4 regions of the Paenibacillus medicaginis genome follow, and region 3 is predicted to be linked to each of the others. Evidence: riboswitches for the same ligand, from Rfam matches in the RefSeq annotation. Region 3 holds a riboswitch; each other region holds the start of a gene.
What was found. Region 3 has a riboswitch for cobalamin ahead of ACE5LO_RS06170 (energy-coupling factor ABC transporter permease). Riboswitches for the same ligand answer to the same signal wherever they lie in the genome.
Positions count from the first base shown of each region.

Region 1: another riboswitch for cobalamin. It lies ahead of ACE5LO_RS06940 (ABC transporter substrate-binding protein); the one in region 3 lies ahead of ACE5LO_RS06170 (energy-coupling factor ABC transporter permease).
Region 2: another riboswitch for cobalamin. It lies ahead of nikB (nickel ABC transporter permease); the one in region 3 lies ahead of ACE5LO_RS06170 (energy-coupling factor ABC transporter permease).
Region 4: another riboswitch for cobalamin. It lies ahead of ACE5LO_RS09935 (FecCD family ABC transporter permease); the one in region 3 lies ahead of ACE5LO_RS06170 (energy-coupling factor ABC transporter permease).

Region 1 covers NZ_JBHIRY010000005.1:41-7,665, reverse strand. The annotation lists gene ACE5LO_RS06970 (cobyric acid synthase) at 1-694, opposite strand, end outside; gene cobS (adenosylcobinamide-GDP ribazoletransferase) at 747-1,541, opposite strand; gene cobU (bifunctional adenosylcobinamide kinase/adenosylcobinamide-phosphate guanylyltransferase) at 1,538-2,089, opposite strand; gene cobT (nicotinate-nucleotide--dimethylbenzimidazole phosphoribosyltransferase) at 2,086-3,156, opposite strand; gene ACE5LO_RS06950 (ABC transporter ATP-binding protein) at 3,209-3,997, opposite strand; gene ACE5LO_RS06945 (FecCD family ABC transporter permease) at 3,997-5,043, opposite strand; gene ACE5LO_RS06940 (ABC transporter substrate-binding protein) at 5,040-6,032, opposite strand; cobalamin riboswitch at 6,195-6,410, opposite strand; partial or broken gene tnpC (IS66 family transposase) at 6,871-7,625, opposite strand, start outside.
Region 2 covers NZ_JBHIRY010000015.1:47,412-55,036, reverse strand. The annotation lists gene nikC (nickel transporter permease) at 1-750, opposite strand, end outside; gene nikB (nickel ABC transporter permease) at 751-1,689, opposite strand; cobalamin riboswitch at 1,867-2,060, opposite strand; gene brfA (ribosome rescue factor BrfA) at 2,262-2,477, shown strand; gene ACE5LO_RS15740 (AraC family transcriptional regulator) at 2,545-3,447, shown strand; gene ACE5LO_RS15735 (ABC transporter permease) at 3,781-4,644, shown strand; gene ACE5LO_RS15730 (carbohydrate ABC transporter permease) at 4,687-5,580, shown strand; partial or broken gene ACE5LO_RS15725 (extracellular solute-binding protein) at 5,771-7,033, shown strand; gene ACE5LO_RS15720 (N-acetylglucosamine kinase) at 7,045-7,625, shown strand, end outside.
Region 3 covers NZ_JBHIRY010000004.1:133,698-141,322, forward strand. The annotation lists gene ACE5LO_RS06145 (sirohydrochlorin chelatase) at 1-579, opposite strand, end outside; gene cobJ (precorrin-3B C(17)-methyltransferase) at 630-2,363, opposite strand; gene ACE5LO_RS06155 (energy-coupling factor ABC transporter ATP-binding protein) at 2,379-3,218, opposite strand; gene cbiQ (cobalt ECF transporter T component CbiQ) at 3,241-4,023, opposite strand; gene ACE5LO_RS06165 (energy-coupling factor ABC transporter substrate-binding protein) at 4,007-4,303, opposite strand; gene ACE5LO_RS06170 (energy-coupling factor ABC transporter permease) at 4,300-5,070, opposite strand; cobalamin riboswitch at 5,336-5,528, opposite strand; gene ACE5LO_RS06175 (LOG family protein) at 5,609-6,190, opposite strand; gene ACE5LO_RS06180 (hypothetical protein) at 6,581-7,060, shown strand; gene ACE5LO_RS06185 (hypothetical protein) at 7,201-7,509, opposite strand; gene ACE5LO_RS06190 (uroporphyrinogen-III synthase) at 7,487-7,625, opposite strand, start outside.
Region 4 covers NZ_JBHIRY010000007.1:136,492-144,116, reverse strand. The annotation lists gene ACE5LO_RS09945 (ABC transporter substrate-binding protein) at 1-108, opposite strand, end outside; gene ACE5LO_RS09940 (ABC transporter ATP-binding protein) at 101-922, opposite strand; gene ACE5LO_RS09935 (FecCD family ABC transporter permease) at 919-2,001, opposite strand; cobalamin riboswitch at 2,225-2,427, opposite strand; gene gabT (4-aminobutyrate--2-oxoglutarate transaminase) at 2,504-3,847, opposite strand; gene ACE5LO_RS09925 (aldehyde dehydrogenase family protein) at 3,862-5,334, opposite strand; gene aguA (agmatine deiminase) at 5,442-6,545, opposite strand; gene ACE5LO_RS09915 (putrescine aminotransferase) at 6,561-7,625, opposite strand, start outside.

The DNA of each region.
Region 1 (7,625 bases), on a different contig from region 3:
GCACCGGGATGCCCGTCCGCTCCTCCAGCCAGTCCAGCCCGGGCTGCAGCAGCGACAAATCACCTCTGAATTTGTTAATGATAAAACCTTTGATTCGCTTCACCTCATGCGGCTCCAACAGCTCTATGGTTCCCACAAGCGAAGCGAAGACCCCGCCCCGGTCAATATCGGCCACCAGCAGCACAGGGGCGTCGGCCCAACCGGCCAGATTCATGTTGACGATATCCCGCTGCTTCAGATTGATTTCGGCCGGGCTGCCCGCGCCTTCCATCACTACGATATCGTATTGGCTGCGCAGCCGGTCCAGCGCCTCCATCACGGTCTGCTTGGCCTCCGGCAGAAAATGATTCCGGTAATCGGCCGCACTCATATGGGCATAAGGCACCCCGTGCACCACAATTTGCGAATGCATATCCCTGACCGGTTTGATCAGGATTGGATTCATGTCAGTGGTTGCTTCGATGCCGCTGGCTTCCGCCTGAACCCCCTGCGCGCGCCCGATCTCCTTGCCATCAGCCGTGACATAGGAATTGAGCGCCATATTTTGTGATTTAAACGGGGCGGGCCGGTATCCATCCTGCCTGAAAATCCGGCATAGAGCCGCAGTGACTACACTTTTGCCAACATCCGAGGCAGTGCCCTGCAGCATCAGGACAGCGGCAGTCTGCTGCCCTGCCGTTTTCTTTTCGGTCATTACAGGTCCCCTCCTCTATCATAAATCCAAATCGGAACTTAAGCTGTGGCCTTTAGAGTAGCAGCCTGTGCAGCAGTACCACCGCAAGCAGCAGCAGAGCCTCCAGCAGCTCATTCAGCGCGCCATAGACGTCGCCCGTTAATCCGCCCAGCCGCCGGCTGATTCGTTGTGCTGTCCATTTGCCAATGATCCACGACAGTACCGGTACCACCAGGAAGGCAGCTATGAACGGAGACATGAGGACAACCGGGTTCAGAAGCGCAAGCAGCACGCTCAGCATGGCGGCTAAGAGGGCAGCAAGACCTGCCTCACGTCCCTTGAGCGTTTGAAACTGCCCGGCCAGGCCCTCCCCTTGACGCGCTTTGGGCCACCTGGACAGGGCAGCCACCATGAACCAGCGGCTCCAGAGCAGTGGCAGCAGCAAGGCGGTGGACCAGAGTTTTTCATCAATTACCGTATAAATAAGGGAAACCTTCAGCAGCAGAAGCAGGACGCAGGCGATCACACCCATCGCTCCCACTCTGCTGTCCTTCATAATCTCCAGCATTCGTTCACGGGAACGGTAGCTCAGGAGCGCGTCAGCCGAATCCATCCACCCGTCAAGATGCAGCCCCCCGGTCAGCCATACCCACAGCATCAGGACCAGGACGGCTGCCGGGAATGGCGGCAGCAGGAGAGCCGACAGATAAGCAGCCGGCCAGACTACCGCAGCGATGGCGAGGCCGACAAGCGGGTAATAGACAGTGCTTCGCTGCAGCAGTTCAGGCGAGAAGTCGCCTCCGGATTTGACCGGGAAGCGTGACAGGAACTGGAACGCCGCTGCCGCTGCCTCAAGTCCCCGCTTCACAACCGGTACTCCAGCCGCTTTAATTCAACGGCGACACCTGCGGTGACGAGAAATACTTCCCCGCACACTCCCGCAATCCGCTGATTCATGATCCCGCTCAGATCCCGGTACAGCCGCCCCAGCGGATACTCGGGCACGATGCCGCTGCCAACCTCGTTGGTCACAAGAATCAGCTCGCCGGGGTAGGACGCCACCGCCTCTGTAAGACGTTCGACCGCTTCACGCGCAGAAGCCCCCCCTTCGTCTCCGGCGGCGAGCAGGACGTTGGACAGCCACAAGGTAAGGCAGTCCACCAGCACCGCAGGCGGCTCGCCGCTGCTCCCAAGCCTGCCCAGCAGGGCGGGAAGCTCCAGCGGCTCCTCCAGCGTCCGCCATGGATAGGTGGCTTCGGCACGCTGGCTGCGGTGAAGAGCGATCCGCTCCTTCATCTCATCGTCGAAGGCTTGCGCCGTTGCCACGTACACAGCCGCTTCAGCGCGTGACATGCAGAGCCGCTCGGCAAATCCGCTTTTGCCGCTGCGCGCGCCGCCTGTGATCAGCGACTTCATGCTTCCGGCACTCCCGTTCCGTCGGAAACGCCCGCACTGGCGAATGTCGCCATCTCCCGCATCACCGCACAGGCCGAATCAATCAGTGGCAGGGCCAGAACGCCGCCCGTACCCTCCCCAAGCCGCATGTCCAGCCGGAGCATCGGCTCCAGACCAAGCACTTCAAGCAGCACAGCATGCCCTTTCTCATCAGAGACATGTGATGCCAGCATATAATCCAGGCTGGCCGGACACAAGCGGCTAGCTGCCAGCGCTGCCGCGCCGGAGATGAATCCGTCCAGGACGACGGGACAGTTCCGGGCCGCTGCACCGAGAATAAGGCCCGCCATGCCCGCAATCTCCAGTCCGCCCACCTTTGCCAGCACGTCGATGGCGTCCTCTCTGTCAGGCTGATTAACGGATAGCGCCTGCTGCACAGCCCCCGTTTTACGGCTCAGGCCCTCATTGTCCACTCCTGTCCCCCGTCCTGTCAGAAGTGAAGGCTCCAGTCCAGTAAATGCACTGGTCACAGCCGCGCTGGCCGTCGTATTTCCGATGCCCAGCTCACCGGTGACGAAAAGCTGTATCCCCCGCTCGCAGGCCTCTTCAGCCACAGCCGCTCCCACCAGAATCGCCTGCTCCGCCTCCTCACGCGTCATAGCCGGACCCTTGGCCATGTTGGCCGTGCCTTTTCTGAACTTGCGGTTCAGCAGAGCCGGATGGCTAATATCCGCATTTACGCCCATATCAACACAAATCACTTCAGCCCCCGCCTGGCGGGCGAACACATTAACAGCTGCACCGCCTGCCAGCATATTCAGCAGCATCTGGGGGGTCACCTCGGCAGGATAGGCGCTGACACCTTCCTCACACACCCCGTGGTCCGCAGCCATAACTACCACGGCCTTCCGGGCCAAATCCGGCTTTGGCTGGCCGATGATGCCGGCTGTCCGAATAACCAGGCTTTCCAGCTTCCCGAGGCTGCCCGGCGGTTTGGTCAATTGGTCCAAATGTGCTGCGGCCAGCCGCATGGCTTCCTCATCAGGCAAAGCTATGCTTTGGACAAGCCGCTTCAGAGCTTCATTCATCCTTCCACTTCCTAACCTTCATGTATTTAAGAACAGGGGCGTCTCTGGGTCCCTATTCCCTTCGTTTCAGCATGAGCTGCGGAATCGCGCTGTCGGGGTGGGGCATGACATAGCTGTTCACACCGAACCAGCGACAGATATTGTCCTCTGTGAGCATGTCCGCAGCCGTTCCCGCTCCCTCAATGCGGCCGTTTTTCAGCACCAGCAAAAAATCACAAAATTGAGCCGCCAGATTCAGATCATGCAGGACGGCAATGATGGTAATGCCCGCCTTTGCCCGCCACTCGGCCAGCAGCTCCATGAACTGGAGCTGATAATGCAGATCGAGATAGGTCGTAGGTTCATCCAGCAGCAGAATCTGCGGGTCCTGGGCCATCACCTTGGCGAGCGCAACCCGCTGCCGCTGGCCTCCGCTCAGCTCGTCCAGTTTCCGCTCAGCCAGAGGCGCAAGCCCGAGCTGATCCAGCACACGTTCAACGATATCCGCGTCTGCATCCTTCCCGGCCCAATCCAGATGAGGGTATCTGCCCATTTCCACGACATCCCTGACCGAATACCCGACCGGAGGCACCCCCTCCTGCTGCAGCACGGCGACGATACGTGAGAGTTCCTTGCGTCTGTAGGCAGCCGCGTCCCGGCCCTGAATGTGAACGATTCCAGCATCAGGCCTGTCCACCCCGGACAGCAGCCGGATCAGGGTCGATTTGCCGCTCCCGTTCGGGCCGACGATCCCCCACCACTCTCCGGCGGCAGCGCCCCAGTTGATATCGGATAACGCCTGCACCCGGCCAAAGGTTTTATACATCCCTGACACGCTGGCTGCCCTGAACTGTGTGCTCATCACGATAGCTCTCCTTTCCGCTGCTTCTTGTTGCGCTGCAGCAGGTAAGCGAAGAACGGAGCTCCCACAAATGCTGTAACGACCCCGAGCGGGATCTCCATCGGTGCCAGCAGCGTGCGTGCGGCCGTATCCGCCCATACCATGAAGATAGCACCTCCCAGCGTGGACAGCGGAATGATCAGCCGGTAGTCCGGTCCGGTCAGCAGACGGATCATATGCGGCACAACGAGCCCCACAAAGCCGATCACTCCGCAGACGGATACCGATGCCGCCGTCAGTAAAGTCGCCGCAATCAGCACCCACAGCTTCGTTCTGTCCACATTTACGCCCATATACGCTGCCTGCCTTTCTCCCAACGCCAGCATGTTCAATACACGGGCTTTACTGCACAGGAACACCAGCCCGAGCATGACGTAAGGAAGAATAATGCCCGGATATGCCCAGCCCTTCAGGCTGAGGCTGCCCATCGTCCAATACAGGATTTCATTGACGGTCTCCTTGGACATGACCGTCAGCAAAGAGACGACCGCCCCCAGAAAGAACTGCATGACCACACCGGACAGGATCAGGCTTTGAGTGGGGATTTTTCCGTCTTCCCCTGCCAGCAGGATCACAAAATATAAAGTAAGAATTCCTGTGGTGAAGGCCACCATTGGCAGGGTCCACAGGCCGAAAAACGAATACTGAAGTCCCCAGTAAATCAAAAATGCCGCTCCGGCCGACGCGCCCGACGATACTCCAAGGGTAAAGGGATCGGCCAGCGGGTTGCGCAGCACGCCCTGGAAGGCCGCGCCTGCAAGCGCAAGCGCCGCACCAGTCAGCATGCCGAGCAGAACGCGCGGCAGGCGCACGTTAACAATAATTTGCTCGGTCGGAGCATCCCAGAACGGCGTAATATACATCCCGGCCCACGGCAGGTGGTGCATCAGAATGCCAGCGATCTGCTGGACAGGAAGCCGCACGGCGCCGATGCCCAGGCAGATCAGCACGGTCAGGATCAGCAGAACGAATCCGGCCAGGCCGTACGCAACAAGCTTACGGTTCATTTAAAGATTTCCGGATAGATGGCCTTGGCCACTTCCTTGAGCCCTTCCGTCACACGTGGTCCCGGACGGCTGAGCAGGTTATCATCCAGACCGAACACGCGGTTGTTGCGGATTGCGTTGATGTGGCTCCAGCCGCCACGTCCTTTGATGATCTGCTCCAGACTCTGCCCATTCTCATCCACCACACTTTTGCTATACAGGATGACATCCGGGTTGGCCGCGATGACCTTTTCCTCGCTGATCTGATTCCAGCCTTCCGTGTCGGAAGCGATGTTCTCTCCGCCTGCCAGGGTAATCAATTCGTCCATAAATTCTCCCTTGCCGACCGTCCAGCCTGGTGAAAATTCAACATAAACCCGCAGTCTCTGGTCCTCGCCGATATTTTTAACGCCCTCCTGCACCTCAGCGATATCGGCCTTCATTTTATCGGTTACAGCCTTGGCCTCCTGCTGGCGATCCATTACTTTGCCATACAGGGTGATGTTGTTCATAACGTCCTCTACCGTCTTCGGATCGGTCTTGAAGATGGTAATACCCAACTCGCGCAGTTTGTTGACGGCCTCTTCGCTCATCGATATGCCTGTAAAAACAATGTCAGGCTGGGCAGCGATAATGGCCTCTTCATTCGGCTTTGTAATGCCGCCCATCTTCGGCTTGGATGTGGCCGCTTCCGGGTAATCATCATAATCCGATACACCTACGATCTCCTTGTCCAAACCAAGAGCGAACAGCGCCTCCGTCTCGGCCGGGGATACGGAAATCACCTTCTCCGGAGCTTTCTCAAAAGTAAACTCCTGTCCGGTCGCATCCTTGACGGTCAGCGGATAAACCGTAGCACCCGCCTCTTCCGTCGGCGCCGTCTGCTGCGGAGAAGCTCCGCTGCCGCCTGCAGCCTCATTGCCTGCCCCTGTATTGCCACATGCAGCCAGTGCTGCAGTCAGCATAAGCGCCAGCAGCACGGTCAGCCAACTCTTTATTGATCTAGTCACAGTGCTTACCCCCCTTTTCTTCTGTATAGTCCCGGCCGTGCAAAAGAAAGCCCGGCCCTCATGAGAGGACCGGGCTCTGCGTCAGCCGACATCCGCAGCAGGCAAGTGCCGTGCCGCGCGGATTCATTGCCGCGAACCCGCCATCCTTTCCGCGAAGGAGCGACGATCTAAGCGGACCAGGCAGGTCTCCTGACTGACGGGAATTGCTAGAGGCCGGCGCCTTCCCGCCGCAGTATTACCTGCGACAGTGGCGTATCGCCGCCCATCCCCGTTTCACAGTGGCGGGACCGTGCCGGAATTGCACCGGCTTCCCTTTTAACAGAACAGCGTGGTTTTCAAGCTTTCACCGCCGCTCTGACCTGGTCTGCTGTCAACTTTAATCAAGCCGTACTTTTCAAAGTGATTATAGGTGAAAAAAGGCAGCTGTACAACCCGAACAACCAGCAAGTCTGCCGTCAAATTAAGAAAAACGTCTATCGACGTACATTCACAGAAGACAGACCACATTTAGAGGGGGCTCGCTCAGGCTCTCATATGTACGTTTTTTCGTACAAAAACCTGGGAGGGGGCTCGCTCAGGCTCTCGTTTGTACGTTTTTTCGTACAAAAACCTGAGAGGAGGCTCGCTCGGGTTCTCGTTTGTACGTTTTTTCGTACAAAAACCTGGGAGGGGGCTCGCTCGGGTTCTCGTTTGTACGTTTTTTCGTACAAAAACCTGAGAGGAGGCTCGCTCGGGTTCTCGTTTGTACGTTTTTTCATACAAAAGCCTGGGAGGGGGCTCGCTCAGGCTCTCGTTTGTACGTTTTTTCGTTACTACTTAGGTCTATTGCATAGGCCTATTACAGAATGGGTTGTCCGCGAAGTGCGTGGGAAAGAGAAGGAAGAACGGGAAGTTCTTGCTTCAGCAATGTGGAGACGATGCTCCGCAGGCGAGCAAAGATGTCTGCCCCTTCTATCGTGCGAAACGCTCCGGAGATTTTCTGTTTTACTTTGACCATACGCAAATCCCGTTCCGCTTGGTTGTTGTCAAACGGAACTTCGGGTCGCCAAAGAAACGACAAGATGGCCGCTTTATGCAGCAACAGTCGTTCACCCAGATTGCCGGCCTTGCTCTTGATCTTTCTGCCGCGTGTTCCGGTCTTTGCTCTTACAGGGTCTTTCGCCCATTCGTGCTGACCGGCTTCCAGAATGGCGTCATATCGGGCTTGAATTTCAAGGATGACCTCTGCGCTCAGTGGTATTCCCGTTTGTCTGGATGCACTCGCGAGCCGCCAGCTTTCGGTCAGCAGATCGCCCATCTGCTTGGCCCAAGTATGGCCGTCGTGCTCGGCAATGCCCTTGCATTCCCTCAGCAGATGTACGTTGCAAAGCGCGTGACCAAACGTGTAGTGATCCTTGAAATACCCTTGCATGCAATCGTGGACCACCGTCCCCGTGTAGTCCGGCAGAAAGCCATGCTCATCCATCGCCTTGCTCCCGCGCTGGGCGTGGTAGCGAAGCAACGTATGCTGCCCGTCCGAGATCACATGCATCCATTGGGTCTTCCCGTCAACGCGGCATCCGGTTTCATCGGCATGCACGACGATTTTTCCTT
Region 2 (7,625 bases), on a different contig from region 3:
AATCAGCAGCCAGGGTGCGGTCTGCATATATCTTCGTCCTTCGTTCAACAGTGCTCCCCACTCCGGCTCCGGCGGCTGTGCGCCGAGTCCGAGAAAGGACAAGCCCGAGATGGACAATAACATGCCGCCGATATCCATCATCGCCATGACGATTAGCGGTGGCAGCACATTGGGCAGAATATAGCGCATCAGAATACGGACAGGCCGTGCCCCGCCGAGCGCAGCGGCAGTGATGTATTCCTTCTGCTTCTGCTGAATGACCAGACTGCGCACCATACGGGCATATTTAGCCCACCACACGACGGAGAGTGCCACTACGGTATGAATCAGACCGGGACCAAGCATACCCGCAACCGCAATGGCAAAAATAATTCCCGGAAATGCCATCAGTGTGTCCGCGAGCCGCATAAGCACGCTATTCACCCATTTGCCCGCATAACCTGCCAGAGCACCAACCGTCACGCCAATCGCAGCCACAACCGCAACCAAAATGAAGGTCATGAGCAAGGAGGTCCTTGCCCCGTACAGCACCCGTGACAGCACACAGCGTCCCAGTTGATCCGTTCCCAAGGGGTACTGCCTGTCCGGAGGATGCAGCACCTTCGTGAAGTCTGTTGCAAAGGGATCATGGGGAGCCAGTAAAGGTGCGACTATGGCCAGCACCAGCCATAGTCCGGCCAGTCCTAACCAGATGGAGAATAGCCGCTGCTGTATCCATAACTGTGCCAGTTGCTGTATCAGCATTCTCATTTATACGTCCTCTCCAAGTCTGAGCCGCGGGTCCCGGAGATGTGTCCATACATCCACGACCAAATTAATAGATACATAGATGACGGCCATCCAGATGACATAGCCCTGAATCAGCGGATAGTCACGTGCGATGATCGCCTCCAGCGCTAACTGACCCACACCCGGCCAGCCGAACACACTCTCTATGATCGCTGCGCCGCCAAGTAAAGTGCCTGCAGACATCCCGAGCAAAGTCATTAGCGGCAGCAGTGCATTCGGCAGAACATACCGCAGCATGATCGTGCCCTCCCGCACACCGCGCGCCTTAGCCCCGATCACATAATCCTGGGACATTTCCTCCAGCAGCACCGTGCGAATCTGCCTGCTATACTGTGCAATCAACGGCACAGCCAGCGTACAGGCTGGGAGGATCAGGCTGCGGACTCCTGAACGTCCCATGACCGGCAGCAGCTGCAGCTTGACTGCGAAGAGCAGCATTAGCAACAGCCCTAGCCAGAAGCTCGGCATGGAAAGCCCTGCAAAGGAAAACACACGGATAAAATAGTCCTTTGCACGATTCGGTTGCATTGCAGCTGTCATCCCTAGCGGAAAGGAGATCAGCACCACCAGCAGCAGAGCGGCACCGGCCAGTTCCAGCGTAGCAGGCATTCTGGACAGCAGGACCTCTGTCACCGGATATCCGTATTTATAGGACATGCCAAAATCACCGGTCAGCGCACGCAGGACCCATGAGCCATACCGCACAAGGAAAGGCTCGTCCAGCCCCAGCTCCGTCCGCACCTGTGCGACCAGTTCCTCTGAGGGAGTAACTCCTGTAGACATCAGCATCAATCGTGCAGGATCACCTGGCGACAGGTAGGTGAGCAGGAAGGTCAGGAACGAAATGCCCAGCAGCACGGCGGCCAGCTGAAGCAATCTGTGGACAATATATCGGCTCACGCCATTCGCCGTCCTTTCCTGAGGGTAGTAAATACTGCTGCGTAACAGCATGTTGAAAAATACACAAGCAAAAAGAGCGACTTCTCCCGTGTAGAAACGGAAAAAAAGTCGCTCCAAATAGACTGATTTTCAATGAAAATCGGACTCCTGTAACACCTTCCTATCTTCCGTAGGCATTGCTGTGTTGTCGAACGGGCAGGTCTCCTGGCTCCAGAATCATCATCCTTGCAGCGGCCTTCCCGGGTTATAAACCCAGTGGCACTTGCTGCGACTCCTCTGTTACAGTGGCGGGACCGCGCCGGTATTACACCGGACTTCCCTATTAAGCAGCCATCCTTGTAGATGGAGCACCCAGTTCCATGTATGCAGTTGATATGTTTTACAAGTGTAAAGCAGCCTCATTTCAGTATAACGGGCGGGCCTGAAATGGGCAAAGCTTTTCTGCTTCTTTTACTTTGCAGTCGGCCAGCTTCAAGACTGTGCTGTTCCATTGGACTTTTTACGTTGCATGAACATCTATGACTACGTATAGTATATATGTAAGCTATTTCTTTTAAGGAGAGTGAATGATCATGGCCCGCACCAAGACTCAAAAGGCCATAACCCAAGCAGAGCGAGCGGGAAAGCGCAGCTTTGCGGACAATCGGAAAACGAATGACCAGTACGGCGCTCTGTCGCAGCACGTACGAACTACCCCCACCAAGCTGGAAAAACTGCATAAAATCAAGCATAAAAAGCGGATCGGAGACGATGGCGCTTTTTTTCGTTTTGGGGAAAATTTGGCGTAGCTCTCCTACAGCAGGGCGGAAAGATGGTATCCTATGTATAATCCATACCGTACAGGAGTGAGCCGTCATGACATTAGCCCGCACCGGAGAGATCATTCCCAGAGAGAAAGTGAACCTGGACAAAAAATACCCGATTTACATTGCAGACACCATCGGCGTCAGCTCCCCATACCAGAAGCTGCACTGGCATGATGTGCTGGAGATCAATTATATTAAGTCCGGCTCCGGATACTACATCATTAACGGTAAAAGGTTTGAATTCCAGCAGGGAGACATTCTGTTGATTAATTCGAATGATCTGCACTGCGCGTATGAAGTGAAGGACCTTGTCATCATGGTCATTGAATTTGATATGTCCTGGTTTGTCAGCAGCCTGCGTTATGATCCGGAGATTCTTTCCCCTTACAAGGATATGGGCAGCCATTTCACCAACCTGCTTGACCGCACTTCGCCGCATATCGGGGAGCTGCGTACGCTTTTGCTGGAGATGCAGCAGGAGCATGAGCAAGCCCGTCCATCGTATATTTCCCTGGTGTATGCCCACTTGCTGCGCTTTCTTTCCTGTGTGAACCGTTATTTCCGTCTGGAAGACGCCAGACAGTGCAGCAGTGCGAACGTCAGCTCGCTTCAGCTTGAAAAAATGCGTCAGGTCATCCACGCCATGGAAGAAAAGCTTTCCCACCCATGGACCCTGGAGGAGCTTGCTGCCATTGTCTACCTCAGTCCGTCCAGGTTCAGCGATATTTTTCGCCGGGCTGTTGGCACTTCTCCCCTGGAATACCTGATTCAGCTGCGTTTGGAGCATGCGCTGATGCTGCTGGAGCAGACGCAGATGAAGATCATGGATGTTGCCATGGAATGCGGCTTCCGCAGCCTGTCCAATTTCAATCATTTGTTCAAAAAGCACATCGGCCAATCCCCGAAGCATGCCAGAATGCGGCAGCATCATACCCCCACGCTTCAAAAATAGCCATTTCCTAATAAAATATCACTCACAGTTGACACCGAAAGATAGGATTCTCCCTCATTGGGTCAATATAATTAAAAATCCAGTAAGATAACGTAACTTTACAGACGTTTAACAGAAGAAATGTATTGTTTTCGCCTTGTAAAATAAGAAGGAAAGACAGGTTGATTGACGCGGTTCTGACAAACAGAAGCCGCAGAGTTCCTGTTAAAGGGGGGGACGTTTCTGCAGAGCGGCGTTCGTACGGAGCGGCAATTGGCGGCCAACCCGGACAGCGAAGCCTATCGAAAGCCGGGACGGCTGGTCAGATTTGCCCGGCAGTGGGAAATTCAGCTGATGGTTGTGCCTGCGCTGCTTTTCATTATCGTGTTCAGCTACGTCCCGATGTATGGGGTGCTGATGGCCTTTCAGGATTACAACATGTTCAAAGGCTTTCTGGCAAGTCCATGGGTAGGCTTCAAGCATTTCGAAATGTTCTTCCATGCACCCGAGTTTTGGAAGATCATAAGGAACACTGTTGTCATCAGCCTGCTGAAGCTGCTGGTCGGTTTCCCTGCGCCCATTATTCTCGCGCTGATGCTGAACGAGATCCGCAACAGGGTATTCAAAAGGACGATTCAGACGATCAGCTATCTTCCCCATTTTCTGTCCTGGGTCATCGTCTCCGGCTTTGTCGTATCCTTGCTGTCTACAGATAACGGCAGCCTCAACATTGCGCTGATGAAATTGAACCTGATCGAAGCACCCATCAATTTCCTGTCGTTGCCCGAATACTTCTGGACCATCCTGGTGACCACCGGCGTCTGGAAGGAGATTGGCTTCGCCTCCATCGTCTATCTGGCGGCCATTGCGGGTGTTAATCCGCAGCTGTATGAAGCCGCAGCGATGGATGGGGCAAGCCGTCTGCGGCAAATCTTTTCGATCACGATTCCCTCCATTATGCCGGTTATTATCGTGTTTATGATACTCGCCATCGGCAATCTGTTGAATGCGGGCTTTGACGATATCCTGCTGCTCGGCGCAAATCCGGTGCTGCGGGACGTAGGGGATGTGATCGATACCTACGTGTATCGGGTGGGGATACAGAATTCGCGTTATTCGTATGCCACCGCTGTCGGATTATTCAAGGCGCTGATCAGTGTCGGGCTGTTGGCAGCCGCCAATTATGCTGCCCGCAAATCCGGCAATAGCCTGTGGTAAACCGGACGTGGTCCGGGAGATTCGGCAGAAAGGAGGAGATGCATGAAGCTGACCCTGGGAGACAAGGTGCTGACGTTTATCATCTATGTTTTGCTGACATTGCTCGGCTTCGCTGCCTTTTATCCGTTCTGGAACGCGGCGGTCATTTCGTTTAATGACGGGAACGATACGCTGCGGGGAGGCGTTACCTTCTGGCCCAGAGCCTTTACGCTGGAGAACTACGCGGTCGTGTTCAAAGATAAGCGGCTGATCGACGGGTTTATCGTATCGGTGCTGCGGACAGTGACTGGCACGATTTTGTCCATTGTTGCGACAGCCGTCTTTGCCTACGGCATGACCAAGCGGGAGTTGATGGGGCGCAAGTTTTATATGATCCTCTGTGTCATCACCATGTACTTTAGCGGGGGATTGATTCCGACTTATCTGCTTATCCGTGAGCTTCATCTTATCGATACGTTCTGGGTCATGATTATTCCCGGTATTATCAGCGTGTGGAACATGATTATTTTCCGGGCATTTTTTATGGGCATGCCTGACGGTCTTGATGAATCGGCGCGGATCGACGGCTGTTCGCACTGGGGGGTATTTTTCCGCATCATCCTGCCGCTGTCGGGGCCGGTGCTGGCGACCCTGTCCCTGTTTACTGCAGTCTATCATTGGAATGACTGGTTCGCCCCCAGCATCTATATCACCAATCTGGACCTGCTGCCCATTCAAACCAAGCTGCAGCAGATCCTCAATTCCAACATCATGAAAGAGCAGATGTCCCAAATGGATTCTGCGGCGGCAAGCCATTTGAACCAGATGAAGAGTGTAACCACCAAGTCGCTCTCCATGGCTACGATGATGGTGGCGACCGTACCGATCCTGCTTGTGTATCCGTTTGTGCAGAAATATTTCGTTAAAGGGGTCATGATCGGATCGTTGAAGGAGTAGCCGGTCGATTGACCACGCTTTATTTGTTCACCGCAAGTGCATACAAGGGGGAAGGTACCATGGATGGTTGGAAAAAGAACACGTTTCTGTCTTCTCTGTCAGTCCTGCTTGTCGCTATGCTCGCTTTGACCGGATGCTCGGGTTCAGGTGGCGGCGAAGAAGGTCCCGCAACTGCTGAAGGTGAACCGGTGAGGCTGGCATGCTGGTTCCGTTTGATGACTATCTCGATAAATATCCCAATCTGCAGAAATGGGCAGGAGAATCTACATTGGATATGCTGCGTTCCCCGGATGGCAAGCTGTATCAGTTCCCGAACTGGTATACGACACAGCCGAACGGCAACGCGGGTTATGTGGTGAACAAGAAGATTTATAACGAGCTGGGTTCACCTTCGCTGGAAACGACGGATGATTTTTATGCCTATCTGAAAATGGTGAAGGCAAAATACCCTGATGTCATTCCGTTTGAAGTGGGTGAAAAGGCGAATGGAGTGGATATCCTCACCACCGCCTTTGCCGAAAAACGCCCGTATTTGTTTAACAGCATGAAGGCCGTGCCAAACGGGGATCAGTTAACATCCATTTTTAAAGACCCGGCTTACCGTGAAGGCCTGCAGCTGGCGAATAAGCTGTACCGGGAAGGATTGATCACCCAGGATGCCTTTACCCAGAAACCAGAGCAGATTGAGCAAAAGATCCGCAACGGCCAGGTTGCCGTATATGCCGCATCCAGTCCGACCGAGTATGGTGCGATCGGAAATGCGATACTGTCAGCCGAAGACCCGGAGGCAGGTTATTTCATGATCTGGCCGATCCGCAAGCAGGGCCTTGATAAGAATAATATTTTCCCTGGAGATTATAAGCAGCAGGGCTGGAACGTAAGCGTCATTACCCAATCGGCGCAAAATCCGGAAGCCATCTTCGCCTTCCTGGACTGGATGACAGGACCTGAAGGGCAGCGGGTCATCATGTGGGGACCTGAGGGCACGTTCTGGGACGGTGCCGACGAGGACGAAGCTCCGCTGTTTACAGAGAAATACGTTAATGATACCAAGGCCCGTGACGAGTTCATGAACTCAACCGTGAATCTCCAGTGGGTCGGCAATACGGTGTATGTAGATAATTCAAAGATGAAGTTCGAAAAGACACTGCCGCCTGAAAAGCAAAACTGGGAGTCGCGCTGGCAGTCAGAGATAACATGGAAAACGCAGTACAATACGACGGAATTCACGAACCTTGATCCTGCCGGGGATTCAGACGAGGGCATTGTGGCACAAAGCGTGCTGGATATTTATGATAAAGCCTTTGCCGCTTCCGTCATGACCGCCAAATCTGAAGACGAGGTGCTTGCCATGCTGGATCAGGCGGAAGCGGACGCGCAGCAGGCCGGGTATGAACGGCTGCTGAAGTACAAGACAGCAAGATGGCAGGAGAATCTAAGCAAGCTGAAATAGGAGAGAGAGCATTGAACTATTACTTGGGTGTAGACGGTGGTGGCAGCAAAACCTTGGCGGTCGTGTCGAATGAGCAGGGACAGATCGTGGGCAGGGGAATGAGCGGCTGCGGCAACCATCAGGTAGGGGTAGAACTGGCACGTCGCAGCATCCGTGAAGCGGTTGCGGAAGCCCTGTTCCAGGCAGGACTTGTGAAGGAGCAGATTGAGTTTGCCATGTTCGGGCTGGCGGGAGCGGACCGCGAAGCGGACTTCCGCATCCTCAGACCGATGATAGCGGAGCTGGATTTTCCGGCCCGCGATATTGTGTGTGACACCGTGATTGGACTCAGAGCGGGCACGCGGCAGCAGGATGGCGTGGTCGTCGTGTGCGGCAGCGGCACGAACTGCTTTGGGGTCAACAAGCATGGAGAATCGCTGCAATGTGGTGGATTCGGTTATAACTACGGGGATTTTGGTGGAGGCAGCGGCCTCGCGGTAGAGGTGTTTCGGACCGTCATCCGGGCCTGGGAAGGAAGGGAGCAGCCAACATTGCTAACCGGTGCTGTGCTGCAGACGTTGGGATATCCGTCGGTGGAGCGAATGTTCCATGA
Region 3 (7,625 bases):
AAGCCCCTCCGGATAGGACGGTTGCGTTACACCGATAAAACAGTTCTCTACCCAGGTGTAGGGCAGCTTTTCCCACAGCATCCGCGTCATCTTGAAGAAATCACTGTTTGCGTCCGGATCACTGCTGCCCCGGCCCAACACAAGCACCGCTGTATCCTGATCCGTCACCTCGGCCTCCAAAGCCGGGCCACGCCCCATTCCCGCCACTGCGGCCACGGGCTGCGCTTCAGCAAGCCTGCTCTGCAAAATTTCTATAATTTTCTCGTGCACCCCGATAGGACGTCCGTACACAAACTCGATTTCGGGGTATTTAGCCTTCGCCCGATCAATAGCCATCGGAATGTCGATCTTGGCATGACCGGCTGCAAATAAAATAATCGGCACGATCACGACCCGGCTTGCCCCCCGTGCCGCGCAGGCTGCGATGCCCTCGCCAATCGTCGGCCCCGTCAGCTCCAGAAAACAGGTCTCCACCAGCGTATCCGGTGACTTGGACGCCACCGTTTTCGCGAACTCCAGCAGCTCCTGGTTCCCCTCCGGGTCCCGGCTTCCATGTCCGACCAGCAGTATTGCATTCATTACATTCTCTCCCTTCGTATTGCTAAAACTTGGGCCTCTATTTTTTATCTTTAATCGCCGCAAACCGGATTGACCTCTACAGTAACAGGGGCATCTTCATGACGGAACCCGCCCACAACGCCCACTCGCTTGAAAAACTTGTGGAAGCGCTCGTTCGGATGTCCTTTCTCCTTGAACTCTGACACGATGCCCTCTACGATGTCCGCAATTTGATCGGCCGGAATACCCTCCGCGACAGGCTGTGCCGGATGCGCATTCCGGCCGAACTTTTTACCGCCAAGGAACAGGTCGTAACCGCCCTTGCGGTATACGATGCCGATATCTTCGAGCACGGCGCCGTAGCAGGCCATCGCACAGCCATTCACCGCGATGCTGGTTTCCTTTGGAGCGGACAGGCCGCCAATAACATCCTGCAGCCGCTCGGCTACCGGCACGGCATCGTCCTTTTCCAGGTTGCAGAAATCGCATGCTTTCACCTTGATCACGTCGCCGACCGGCATAATGATCAGCTTCGCCTCGGCCAGGCGCGCGACCAGTTCATCAGGGTCGGCGCACGGGACGCGCAGGATAATCTGGTGATCTGTCGTATACTCCAGTTCACCCTCATCACCTGCGGCTTCGGCGAGCAGCGCCATCTGGCGGGCGCTGAACTTCTTGTTGCCCACCCCCGGGGCAACGCCGATCTCGAACAGCGCCGGCTTGCCATAGCCGGGCGCTGTTCCCGCCGCCGCCACGGGCACCGGCGGCGCCTGGCCGCTCCAGCGGACGGCTGCTGCCTCCGGCAGCCGCCCGCCGGCGGCCAGACGGCCGAGCGCCTCGGCGGCCAGCTCGGCTGGGCCGGGTGCAGCCGCTGCGGTCGCGCGCGGCTGCTCCGGCCTCTCCAGCACGGCGATGCTCTGCCGTGCTGCCACAGGGGCGGCGGCTGACGCGCCGCCGCCGCCGTTCCCGGCCGCGCCGAGCGACCACGGCTCGGCTTCCGGCCGCAGCCGCTCGTGCGGCTTGAGCGGCTGCTCCGCCGCATCAAGCGTATACTTGCGCTGATAGCCGCGCGGCGTAACGATCAGACCGTCATAGACCATCGTGGATGAATTGCCGATAATGACGGTCGTCAGCATACCGATGTCGTGATTCAGCATGTCTTCCAGCGTAGTCACGATGACCTGCTGGCGGTCCCGGTAGGCACTTTTGACAAGTCCGACCGGTGTCTTGGGATCACGGTAGCGCAGCAGGACTGCCTGCGTCTCCACAATCTGCCGCGTACGGCGGCCGCTGCGCGGATTGTACAGAGCAATCACGAAATCTGCAGACGCTGCCGCTTCCACACGCCGGATGATCGTCTCCCATGGTGTAAGGTGATCGCTGAGGCTGATCGTGCACGCATCATGCATGACCGGCGCCCCCAGCAGCGAGGCACAGGATTGAATGGCGGATATGCCCGGGACGACCTCAACCTCGACCCCGTCGCTCCGCCGCCAGCCTTTCTCCATCAGCACCTCATAGATCAATCCCGCCATGCCATAGACGCCGGCATCTCCGCTGGAGATTACCGCCACCTTTCGTCCGGCCTCCGCCTGCCGCACAGCTTCCTGGGCGCGGCTCACTTCTTCCGTCATCCCGGTGCGGACGATCTCCTGTCCGTTCAGCAGCGGACGAATCAGGTCCACATAGGTGTTGTACCCGATAATGACTTCACTCTCGGCGAGCGCGTCCAGCGCTCGCTTCGTAATATGCTCCATATCCCCTGGTCCGAAGCCGATCACCAGCAGCTTGCCAAGCTTGTTCATATGAATCCTCCTCCATTACACAAAATTGTTCGCCAGATAGACTTTAAACTGTTCCGTACTGCGCGGAACGGGCCTGCCTTCCCGCAGTGCGGCAGGCAGGCTCTCCCACAGATCGACAATCACGGGAATTTCCAATCCAAGCTGTTCCATAAGCTCCTTATTGGCAAAAACCTGATCCGGCGGGCCTTCCATACGGCAGGTTCCCCGGTCGAGCACCACGATCCAGTCCGCCCAGCTATAGGCCGTATCCATATCATGGGTAGCCATGACGACCGTCACCCCGGTGCGGTGGATTTCATCGATGCTGTGCAGCAGGAGTCTCTCCGAAACAGGGTCCAGATAGGAGGCCGGTTCATCCAGCAAAATCACTTCAGGCTGGGTGGCGAACACCCCTGCGAGCGCCGTTCGCTTCTTCTGCCCCAGGCTCAGATGATGTATGGGCCGGTCGGCCAGCTCCAGCAAGCCAAGCCGTTCAAGCGCCCGCTCCGTACGCTGCCGGATCGTCTCTTCATCTATGCCGGCGCTGCGCAGTCCAAAGGCAACGTCCTCCCGAGGCGTGTTCAGAATGAGCTGCTGCTCCGGGTCCTGCAGCACCAGACCGACGGCCCGGCGCAGCTCCTTGAGCCCTTTGCGCCCATAATCCAAAGCCATGCCACCGTGCAGCACCCTTCCGCCCTGCGGCCTGAGAATGCCAACCGCGTGCAGGAACAGCGTGGATTTGCCTGCCCCGTTATGCCCAAGCACCGCTGTCTTCATCCCCCGTGGAATCCGCAGCGACATGCCGGCCAGCGCGGCACCTTTGGCATCAGGATAGATGTATCTTACATCCTGCCATTCCAGCACCAGTTCCACCATATTCACCTTCCTGTCATTCAATTCAGTTCAATAAGCGAATGCACAGCTCGGCAACGGCCAGCAGCGCTGTACCGACCCACCCTTCCACTCTGTAGCGCACAGGCATTGGCAACGAGGCATCCGGTCCCATACGGATCGTGCCCTCATAACCGCGCACGGTGTATCCGACAATAGCTCCGCGGTACCTCTCCATCGTCTTCGCAAACAATCTGCCCGCCAGGGCGGCGGTATCCGCAACAGCAGCCCGGAAACCCCTGCCGCCCCCGCGGAGCCTGCGCGCCAGCATCATGCTTGCGGCCGTATCCCCCAGCAGGAACAGAAATCTGTACATAATCATCGTCAATTCTATGACCACGGCCGGAAGCCGCAGCTTTTCCATCACCTTCAGCAGACCTGTAAATGGAGTCGTGAGAATCAGAAACAGAAAGCAGGACAGGCACACCCCTACCCGCAGCAAAAGCTCTTCCGCCCGCTCTGCCGCTTCGGGCGTGACCAGAAGCACATGAGTTCCCCAACCCAGCAGCACCATTCCCTGTGCAGGGCCTGGAGCAACCTCAATTAACAGCGCAGGCAGACTCAGTATATAGAAGAGCAGTGAGGCGGCCATCAAGGAAGCATACGGCTTCCATGGAACCCCGCCATACCCTACCGTCCATAGGACGAGCCAAATCCATACGGCCAACTGCACAGGAGGATGTCCGATATAAGCCATTACAAACATCACCGCTGCAAAGCCGCTTTTCCAAAGCGGTGAACAGCTGCTGAGCTTTCCTTGATAAGACAGGGAATCAATCCTTCTGAGCATCTGTCCGGCTGGCGTCCTTTCTCCCTTTGAACAGACCGATGATATAACCGATCAGTCCCGCACCCAACGCAGCCTGCAGAGCAAACAGCATGCTTTCCGTTTCTGGCGGCGGCTCCAGCAGCGGCTGAAACCATGGAGTATAGTGGGGATTGATCTGGGTAATCGCCTCCTCGGCGGCACCGTCCGCGCCTCCGAAGTCGCCACTCACCAGCAGCAGCGGCAGGGCGGCCAGCAGGATGACGGTCAACAGAACCAAGCCTGTTATCGTTCTTGTCTTCATGACGGCTTAGCCTCCTTCATGCCGCGCCTGAGCACGGACAATTCGTTCGGACTATATGCTTTAAGCCATTTCCACAGCATAACCGTCAGCAATCCCTCGCTGAGCGCAAGCGGCAGCTGCGTCACGGCAAAAATGCCGCCAAATTTCAGGAACGATGCCCATACTCCGCCGTGTACGGAAGGAAAGGCAAGGGAAAGCTGCACGGAAGTAACCAGGTAAGTCGTCATGTCGGCTATAGCCGCAGCGGCGAAAACGGCCAACCATTCCTTGCGGGTTGTGTTCATAAGCAGCCTGTACGCTGCATAACCGGCGAATGGGCCGGCCACGGCCATGGAGAACGCATTCGCCCCCAGCGTTGTAATCCCGCCGTGCGCCAGCAGCACCGCCTGGAACAACAGCACAATGGAGCCAATCACGCTCATGGGCAGGGGCCCGAGCAGCACTGCGCCCAGTCCCGTTCCGGTTGGATGAGAGCTGCTGCCCGTCACGGAAGGCAGCTTCAGGGCAGACAGTACAAATGTAAACGCCCCCGCCAATCCAAGCATCAGCTTCAGCTCAGGGGCTTCTTTCGTCAGTCGAGTTACACTGCGGACACCAAAAGCGAAGAAAGGAAGAAATAGAATCCACCAAAACAACGCCCAACCGATGGGCAAAAATCCCTCCATGATATGCATGGCATAGACCTCTTGCGGGCTCACCGCCAGAAAATACAGCGTAAATGCGGTAATCAACAGCCCCAACCCAATGCCTCTACCCCGTTTAAACAACTTATCCACCCCTTTCATATTCACAGGCTCAAAAAAGCCCCATCCTTAGAGGATGGGGCTTGCATGTACGCAATTCAGTCACCGTCAGCCAGGCAACCTTAAACAAGGCTCCTTTACGCATAGCTTGCCCGATATCCCCGGTCAACAAGAAGATGAAAGCTTCACATCCTCCTCTTCATCCATGGATGAAAAATGTTCCGGAACATCGGGAGCCCCGCGCAGGCTCGTCCACCGATTCGTACACCACTCCTTTCCGCGAAGGATTACGGTGCATATAGGCAAGGTAGGTCTCCTGGCTTTGGATCATCAGTCTTCTTCGTCTTCCCCGGGTCTGATTCGAGTGACATATTAAAGAAAAAAAACCTCCCCATTACAGTGGCGGGACCGCTCGGGATTTGCACCCGATTCCCTGTTACCCTTTGCCCCTTGGCAAAGGCACCCTGCCTGGTCGCTTATTCGATTGTGAGTCCATCATAACCCTGCCTTCGCGGAAAGCGCAAGCACGAAAAACATGAGATGCAGGTTCGATTCAGCCTCATCAAACGGTTTCCGCGTCGCCGGTCTGCTGAAGCAGCAGCCCGTTAGGGGAGCACATTCTCTCGACCAGCGCTCCGGCATCCTCCTCAAGGATGATCAAATCCAGATGCGTTCGACCCGCAAATCCCTCCTGCACGCTGTGGCGGATTAATTCCATTAGCGGGTTGTAGTAGCCGTTTACATTTAAAAGTCCGACAGGTTTGCTGTGCAGGCCGATTTGCGCCCAGCACAGCACCTCAAACAGCTCTTCAAAGGTGCCGATTCCGCCCGGAAGCGCAATAAAACCGTCGGCCATTTGGTGCATTGTGGCCTTACGTTCATGCATGTCCCTGACCTCAATAAACTCCGTCAGCCCCTCATGCACAATTTCCCGCCGGAACAATGCCGTGGGCATAATGCCGGTCACCTGTCCGCCCTTGGCAAGCGCGGCATTGGCAGCCGTGCCCATAAGTCCAAAGCTTGAACCCCCATAGATCAGACGCAGCCCGTTGCGGGCGATATGCTCCCCGAGCCGGGCTGCCTGCTCCTTGTACTCCGAAGCCACTCCATCGTTAGAGCCTGCAAACACACAAATCGACCTCATGATTCAACACCTCTCTCTATCCATATTCAGCAACGGCATCCATTAGTTATCTAATTTCAACTTTCTCGTTGTATCATAATAGAACTTGCGGCCTGTGAAAAGGAGAGCAGTAACCCGATGCCTTATTTTAACACTTTTCCAAACTCTGCTTTGACTCTTTGAAGATCAGAGGAACTATATTTTTTTGACTTATAGGATAATTACTTAAAACTTAATATTTTTCCCTGATCCATGCAAACTATTCAATTTGTGACCATTTCGACAAAATATTTTTGTTTTTTTCTTCATTATTTCTCATAACAACGCAAATTATAGGTCTTAGTAACTATAGACATATGGACTAGATTGATTATAATTCTCTATGTAGTTAAATTTTAGGAGGTATATGGAATGAAAAAAGTTATGACTTTTGGATTAGCTGCATCATTGCTTCTGTCACTGAGCCCCGCTGCTTTTGCGCAAGGTTCACTTCCAGCAAATCAAGCTGTGGATTCACTTTCAGCAAATGAAACTGTGAAGACTGACGCTGGTTACATGCGAATTGTCGAAAGTCAGGGAGATGTTTATTTCCCTATGGACGTACAATTGATTAACCCTGTGCGCCACACTGGATCATCATCTTATGAAAGATCCTTCACTATGGATCCAGCGAACGGTGAAGACGCAAACGTTAACGTTAAAAATAGCGGAACTTCAACCGTTTATTTGGAGGTTACAGATTCAAGCGGGTCTACTATAGAAGCATCCATTGCTGCAGGAAAACAAAAAACTGTATCTATTTACACAACAAAAAGAAATTCATATAAGGTATATGTATATACCACCGACGGCTCCAGAATGGATATTAATGTAAGCGCAAGACAATATTAATTCATTTTCTAATGCGTGTCCATCTTAGATATACATAAAAAGGACTCCGCCTGGCTAAATGCCAGAGGAGTCCTTATTACCTTTCCGGTCAGGATGTATACGAATATGCTCCAGCCCTTCTTCAATCTTCGTCTACTTGCTCATAAATCGCTGCATTCATCTTTTGTATGAACGCCTGCCATTTCCAGAAGTGACATACCTTCTTTGTATTCAACAACGCGACCACCTTCCAAACGATGGGGAATTCGTTCGTACAATTCACGTTCCTCAACCAAATCAAGCAATCGTTCGTACTCCTGTAAGGCATCCACCATCATTCGATATTTATCCATGTCGATCATCGCCACTTTCAGTTGGTCTTTGATCACAATGCCGAGTTTTCCGTTTTCCTCCAGGGGGTGAGGCAAGTCATAACAGGTAACCCCTTTACTCCTCTTCCGCTTTGCCACAATCCTGGCTGCTTGTCAGACGGAAACCATTCGCAAATCCGGATTCGAAATAGCGTCCCAGTTCCACCATCATGCTGCCCATACGCTCCTCGGCCGGCATGACAATGCGTTCAATG
Region 4 (7,625 bases), on a different contig from region 3:
TGGTGAGATGGCTGCCGTTCCCTGAGAAGCGCTGCCGCATGCAGACAGCAGGCAAATCAATGCTGTGCCAGCCATGCACAGACTGAATAATCTTTTTAACTTAATCATGACTTCCTCCGCTTGTCCAATCCTTTGGACTGATATTTTCCATTCCGCTCATCTCTGGCAGAAATGTTATTGACGGTTTGCCTGTAATCGGATGCCTGACCACCTCAGTCGCCACTTCAAAAATGGTAAACAGCAGCTCGGGCTTGAGGATTTCCTCCGGTGGCCCGGTTACAATCACTTTGCCATCCTTCATGACAACCAGGCGGTCACAGTAGCAGGCTGCGATGTTCAGATCATGCAGCGCCGCCAATGAAGTAATGTTGAGCCCTTTTACCAGATCCATGATTTGCAGCTGATGCTTGATATCCAGATGATTGGTAGGCTCGTCCAGGATGAGAAATTTGGCCTGCTGGGCAAGCGCCCGCGCGATAAGAACACGCTGCTTTTCTCCACCTGACAGAGTTGAGAAGCTGCGGCCCGCGTCCTGCAGCATTCCGACACGTTCCAGCGCCTGCTCCACCAGCCTCAAATCCTCCCCGCTATCCGGCTGATACCACTTTTTATGAGGATTACGTCCCATCATGACCATGTCCTTGACGAAGAAATCGAAGGCGACCGGCGCTTCCTGGCTCACTACAGCGATCTGCCGGGCTGTCTCTCGATGCGATATGGAATGCAGGTTCTGTCCGTCAATCGAAATCCGGCCGGAATCAGGCTGCAGGACACGGTAAATATTTTTCAGAAGAGTGGATTTCCCGCTGCCGTTTGGCCCGATCAGCCCGACAAGCTCGCCCTTCCGCACATGCAGCAGAATTGAATCAATCAACCGCTTGTCCTGCACACTGTAGGAGACTCCTTCAACCGACACATTCATTTACCGTTCCCTCCAAATGAGTATGTACTTCTGCGCAGCAGCCAGATGAAGAACGGCCCCCCGCATAAGGCTGTGACGATGCCAATCGGCAGCTCCTCCGGTGCCAGCACGAGCCGTGCGGCCACATCAGCCCAGATCATAAATATCGCACCAAGCAGCATGCTTAACGGCAGTACCCGGCGATGATCGGAACCGGTCATCATCCTGGCGATGTGTGGAATCATCAACCCAACGAAGCCGATAGAACCGCTTACAGAGACAATCGTGCCTGTCATCAGAGCCGCAATAACGACAAGTAAAATACGGAACGCGGCAATGTTGACACCCAGGGTCACTGCCGCCTCCTCCCCCATAAGCAGGGAATTCAGCGAACGATGCAGGGACAGCAGCACTGCAGCCCCCAGAGCAATGATAAGGGCAGGAGCGGTCAGATGCTCCCATTTCGCACCGGTCAGACTGCCCATCATCCAATACATTGCGGAGCGGATGCCATCCGCATGGGGGGCCAACGTGACGATAAAGTTAGTGGCAGCTGACAGCATCATGGAAGTGACAATACCGGACAGCAGCAACCTCGTCGTTGAAATCTCTCCACCGACTTTGGCAAGGACGAACACGAGCACCATTGCAAGTAATGAACCAATAAATGCGGAAAGGGGTAGCGTGTATGTCCCGAGAAAGCGGAAGGCGCCGAAAATAATCACAAGCACCGCCGCTGTGGACGCCCCCGAAGAAACACCCAGGATGTAGGGATCAGCCAGCGAGTTTCGTGTCAGTGCTTGAATAGCCGCTCCTGTGACAGCCAGACCCGCTCCGATGACAGCTCCCAGCAAAACTCGGGGGAACCGGATATTCCACACAATATGCTCCTGCGCTTTCGTCCACGATCCATCCATCCAGCTATCCAGGAGAGGTAGATGGGAAAAGGCGATGTTCCACACCTGTACAGGATGAATCTGTACGGGGCCAAGCATGACAGCGATGGTAATGGAAGCGGTAAGAACAACCGTCCATACGAACAAATGAACCACAAACCATGCCGGTTCAGCCCTGAGTCCTCCATTTTGTTGTTCGTTCATTGAACTCCTTTCCTTCCTTTGTGCTAAAAAGGAGATTATAAGAATGCACAGCAAAAAAGCACCCTCAAGTTTATGAGAGTGCCTGTACTGGATCAGTGAAACGCGCAGGGCCGTTTCCAGCCTGCCAGTTTCATCACCTTGCCAGGAAATGAAAGCAGCAGTAAGAAAAGCCCGACGACATCATCGTGAACCGTGCCGGCCACCCCCTATCCGCGTAGGTTCGTGACAATCCAAGAAGCAGGCAGGTCTCCTGACTTGCGGATCGTCGCCGTCTGCGGTCTTCCCATCGAATAACGACAGTGACCATGAACTTGCAGACAGGCTCCTCGCATACAGTGGCGGGACCGTGCCGGATTTGCACCGGCTTCCCTTTTAAGACGGGGCTGCGTTTTCACACACCTCGTCACCTGCTCTTTTAAAATATTAAAATATGAGATAAAAACAATACAATGTTAGCATGAACAGATGTGGATGTCCATTTCTTTAAACAACGCCAAAAGGGTCAAGCATACCTTTCCGCAAGCGATTCACTTATAATGTCAAGGCCTTCCTCCAGCTGCTCGTCGGTAATGACCAGCGGGGTCAGGAAGCGGATCACATTGCCGTGAACGCCGGCGGTCAGCAAAATAACACCTTTGTTATAAAACGAGCGGACCAGGTTGGCCGCAAACGCTGCGGCAGGCTTGCCACTGGATGGATCCGTAAATTCAACGGCGCACATCGCTCCGAGGCCACGGACATCACCGAGGATGGGGTACTGTTTCTGCAGCTTGTCAAAATGTTCCCTGATCCGCAGTCCGATCTGCCCGGCCCGTTCGCAAAGGTTTTCCCGTTCCATCTGGTCAATAACGGCAAGAGCAGCCACGCATCCCAACGGGCTGCCACCGTAAGTCCCCCCGATTTCACCAGGATTGGGCGCATCCATGATATCCGCCCTTCCGACAACTGCGCTGATTGGCAAGCCCGCAGCGAGCGATTTGGACAAAGTGATCAGATCAGGCTCGATGCCAAAATGCGTGCTGGCAAACATCGCACCCGTGCGGCCAAAACCGGTCTGGATTTCATCCGCAATGAAGAGAATGCCATGCTGCCTGCACAGTTCATACACGCCCTGGACAAAAAGCTTCGGCGGTACAATAAAGCCCCCTTCTCCCTGAACCGGTTCCATAATGACCGCCGCCAGTTCCTCAGGCGCAGCCTCAGTCAGCAGAAAGTCCGCAAACTGGTCGAGACAGAAACGCGCATAATCCTCCTCGCTCATGGTCTCCGGACGATAGTACGGGTAAGGATAAGGGGCTTTGTACGTAGCCGGAGCGAACGGGCCCATCTGAAATTTATACGGCCGCACCTTGCTGGTCAAGCTCATGCCCAGCAGCGTACGGCCATGAAAGCCGCGTGTAAAGGAGACGATCCCGGGCTTTCCCGTATATTTGCGGGCGATTTTCACGGCGTTTTCCACCGCTTCGGCCCCGCTGTTCAGCAGCACCGCTTTTTTGGCAAAGGAGCCCGGCGCAAGCGTCGCCAGCTTCTCGGCCAGCTCAACATATGGCTCATACATGCCGACATGAAAGCATGTATGCAGAAACCGCTCCGCCTGCCGCTGCACGGCCTGCACGACCGCCGGCGGGCAATGGCCGGCATTCATCGTGCCAATCGCACCGGCGAAATCGAGAAACACGTTGCCGTCCACATCCGTCAGCAGTGCACCGCTGGCCTTCTCCACAAACAGCGGAAAGTTATTGCCGACACCGCCCGCTACGGCCGCTTCTCTTCTGCGGAGTAGCTCAGCCGTCTTCGGCCCGGGAAGCGGACCCTCAATCCTGGCATACTTGCGCTCTTTCCCCAACCTCATCGCTCTCCTTAATTGCGGTACCAGCCTAAGGGCTCAACCTGCAGATTGGTGTTGATTTGCTTAACCTCCGTATAGGCCTCATAGCCGAAGGTTCCCAGCTCTCTGCCGATGCCGCTCTGCTTGTATCCGCCCCAGGGGGCTTCATTGTAGGTAGGATGAAACGTATTAATCCACGTGATGCCTGCCCGCAGCTTCCGAACGACCCGCTGCGCCCTTGCTCCGTTATTCGTGAACACCGCGCCGGCGAGTCCATATACTGTGTCGTTCGCCAGGCGGACCGCTTCCGCTTCATCCTTGAACGTCTGCACGACGAGCACCGGGCCGAAAATCTCCTCGCGTACAATGCGCATATCCGGATTCGTATCCGTAAAAATGGTCGGCTGCAGAAAGTAGCCCCTGGCATACTCGCCATCCGTCAGCCTTTCCCCACCGCATACCAGCGTTGCGCCTTCTTCTTTGCCCAGTTCAATATAGCTGAGCACTTTTTGCAAATGCGCCTCCGATACGAGCGGTCCCATCTCTGTGCCTTCGTCGAGGCCGCTGCCAACGACGATGCGCTTCGTCCGCTCCACAAGCCGGGCCAAGAAGCGCTCGTAAATGCTTTCTTCCAGCAGCAGGCGCGAACCGGCCGCGCAAATTTGCCCCTGGCCAGCGAAGATGGCGAACATGGCATACTCCACCGCTGTTTCGAAATCGGCATCAGCAAATACGATATTCGGTGATTTGCCGCCAAGCTCCAGCGATATTTTCTTCATATTGCCGGCAGCAGCCTGCATAATGCTGCGCCCCGTGGCCGTACCGCCGGTAAAGGCGATTTTGTCCACATCCCCGCTTACCGCCAGCTCATGGCCGACCGTAGAGCCTGCTCCGAGCACAAGATTGGCCACTCCGGCCGGAAAACCGGTGCGCTCAATGAGCTCGAACAGCTTGACGGCAGTTACCGGCGTAAGCTCCGACGGCTTGAACACAACCGTATTGCCTGCCGCGAGCGCAGGGGCCAGCTTCCAGGCGGCCATCAGCAACGGATAATTCCACGGCACAATCTGGCCGCACACGCCGATCGGCTCGCGCACGACGATGGCCTGCATCGGGTCGGCCACTTCATAGGTTTGCCCGTGCGGTTTCGTTGCCAGTCCGGCGTAATAGCGGAAGCAGGCGATGGTGTCGTGCACATCCCCCTCCGCTTCCCGCAGCGGTTTCCCGCTGTCCAGCGTCTCCAGCCGTGCGAACTCCTCCTTCTCCGCCTCCAGCAAATCCGCCAGCCTGAACAGCAGCCGCGCCCGCTCCACTGCCGGCGTCTCAGGCCAGCCGCCTTCGTCAAACGCGCTGCGCGCTTCGGCAATCGCCCTCCGCGCATCCGCGATACCGCCTTCTGCCGCCTGCGCGATGGTTTCCCCATTCGCCGGATTGACAATTTTCCTCGTTTCCCCTGATACGGCTTCCACCCACTGTCCGCCGATATACATCCGTAACATGAACATTCCTCCTGCCCCCAAGAAATGTGAAACGGTCAAGCCTCCAAATAACGAATTAACGGACTGCAAATAAGGTATTATCAACGATTAGCAGCGGGTTGCTGCAGATCATGTTAATGTCCGCCAGCGGGCTGCTGCTGCGTAATGCAGTGAATGTTGCCGCCGCCAAGCGCAATTTCGTGCGTGTTCACCTGGACCACCTTTCTGTCCGGGAACAATGCGCTAATTTGTTTAAGGGCATCCTGATCGCGCGGGTCGCCAAAAGCCGGGATGATCACGCCTCCATTACAAATATAAAAATTGACATAAGTAACAGCAAAGCACGTTCCCGTCGCCCGGCTGTAGCTGCGCCGCGCTCTGTCGATCCGTCGCGCCTCCTCCTCCGTAATCGTCAGCGGTGACGGAATCGGAATCCGGTGGATTTCCAGCTTCCTGCCGCGTGCATCGACGGCTGCGCTCAGTGTTTGGTATGCCGCCTGCAAAGCATCATACTGCGGATCATCCGGGTCATCCGTCCAGCTCATCGCCACAACGCCGGGCCGGACAAAGGCGGCCACTTCATCAATATGGCCGTCTGTTTCGTCAAAGCGCATGCCTTCCTTGATCCAGATCATCGTATCAACATTCAGGTATTCCTTCAGCAACTCCTCGATGTCATTTTTGGATAAGCCCGGATTCCGGTTCGGATTCAGCAGGCACTGCTCCGTCGTCAGCAGCGTGCCTTCCCCATCCACATGAATGGAGCCTCCTTCGAGAATGAAATGCTGGGCATCATAGCGGTCCTTGTATTCCATCTCCAGCACCTTCTGCTTGACCAGCAGGTCTTTATCCCATGGAAAATACAGTCCGCCCTGCAGTCCGCCCCACGCATTAAAGCCCCAGTCAATCCCCCGGACTTCACCTTGGTCGTTCTTGACAAAGGTCGGGCCGATATCCCGCATCCAGGCATCGTTGGAGGACAGCTCCACAACCCGGATCGGGGACGGGAAAACGGCACGGACATGCTCATACTGTGCCGATCCCACTCCAATCGTCACCGGTTCAAACCGGGAGATGGCAAGCGCCACCTCCACGAAGGCGTCCTGGGCCGGCTTGGCACCCATTCTCCACGTATCCGTACGCGTGGGCCACAGCATCCATGTGCCGCGATGCGGTTCATATTCGGCAGGCATGCGGAACCCGTCCCGTCTCGGTGTGCTGTTGATCGTTCTTGGCATACCAACACCTCTTGCTTAAGCTTTTGTTTTCTCCAGCACTTTGCGGAAGGTTGCGATGACCCGGTCCATTTCCTCCTTGCTGATGGTAAGCGGCGGCTCGATCCGGATCGTTTTGGAATTAATGAGCGTGCCAGCCACGAGAATGCCCTCGTCAAACATGCCTTTGGAGATTTCGTAACCTACCTCGTCTCGATGAAATTCAATGCCGATCATCAGACCGATGCCGCGTATTTCCATGACCTTGTCTTCATGTCCCGCAGCCGCCTGGTGGAGACCATCCAGGAAGTAACGGCCCGACTCGCCTGCCCGTGCAGGCAGCTCTTCTTCAAGCAGCACATCAATGGTCGCAATCGCTGCGGCGCAGGCCAGCGGATTGCCGCCGAAGGTCGTTGTGTGCATGAACGGATTGGGGAACAGGCTTTGGAACACTTTTTCAGTAGCAACAACCGCACCTGCCGGGATGACACCGCCGCCAAAAGCTTTGGCAAGACAAAGAATATCCGGCACAACCCCGTACAGCTCGCAGGCGAACATTTGACCCGTGCGTCCCATGCCGGTTTGCACCTCGTCAAATATAAGCAGCGCACCGTATTGATCGCACAGCTCGCGCACCTGGCGCAAATAATCCGGCGGCGGCAGGATGATTCCGCCCTCGCCCTGTATCGGCTCAAGCAGTACGGCGGCGACATCCTCCCCGACCAGCTCGCAGGTCTCGAACGTTTTGCGCATCATGTCGATATCGCCGAACGGGATATGGCGGAAGCCGGAAATCAGCGGCAGAAACGGTTTGCGAAACATGCCTTTGGCCGTGCCTGACAGCGAGCCCAGGCTTTTGCCGTGGAATGCCCTCGTTGTGGAGATGATCGTTGTCCGCTCGCTGTACATTTTGACAAGCTTTAAGGCCGCCTCCACACTTTCCGTGCCGCTGTTTGTAAAGAAAGAATATTTAAGATCGCCAGGGGTTATGCGTTCCAAAATTTTGGCCAGCATCGCGCGCAAAGGGTCCAGCAAATCCTGGCTGTGCAAGGCCTGCCGCCGGAGCTGATCCTCGACCGCCTTGATGACCTTCGGATGCCGGTG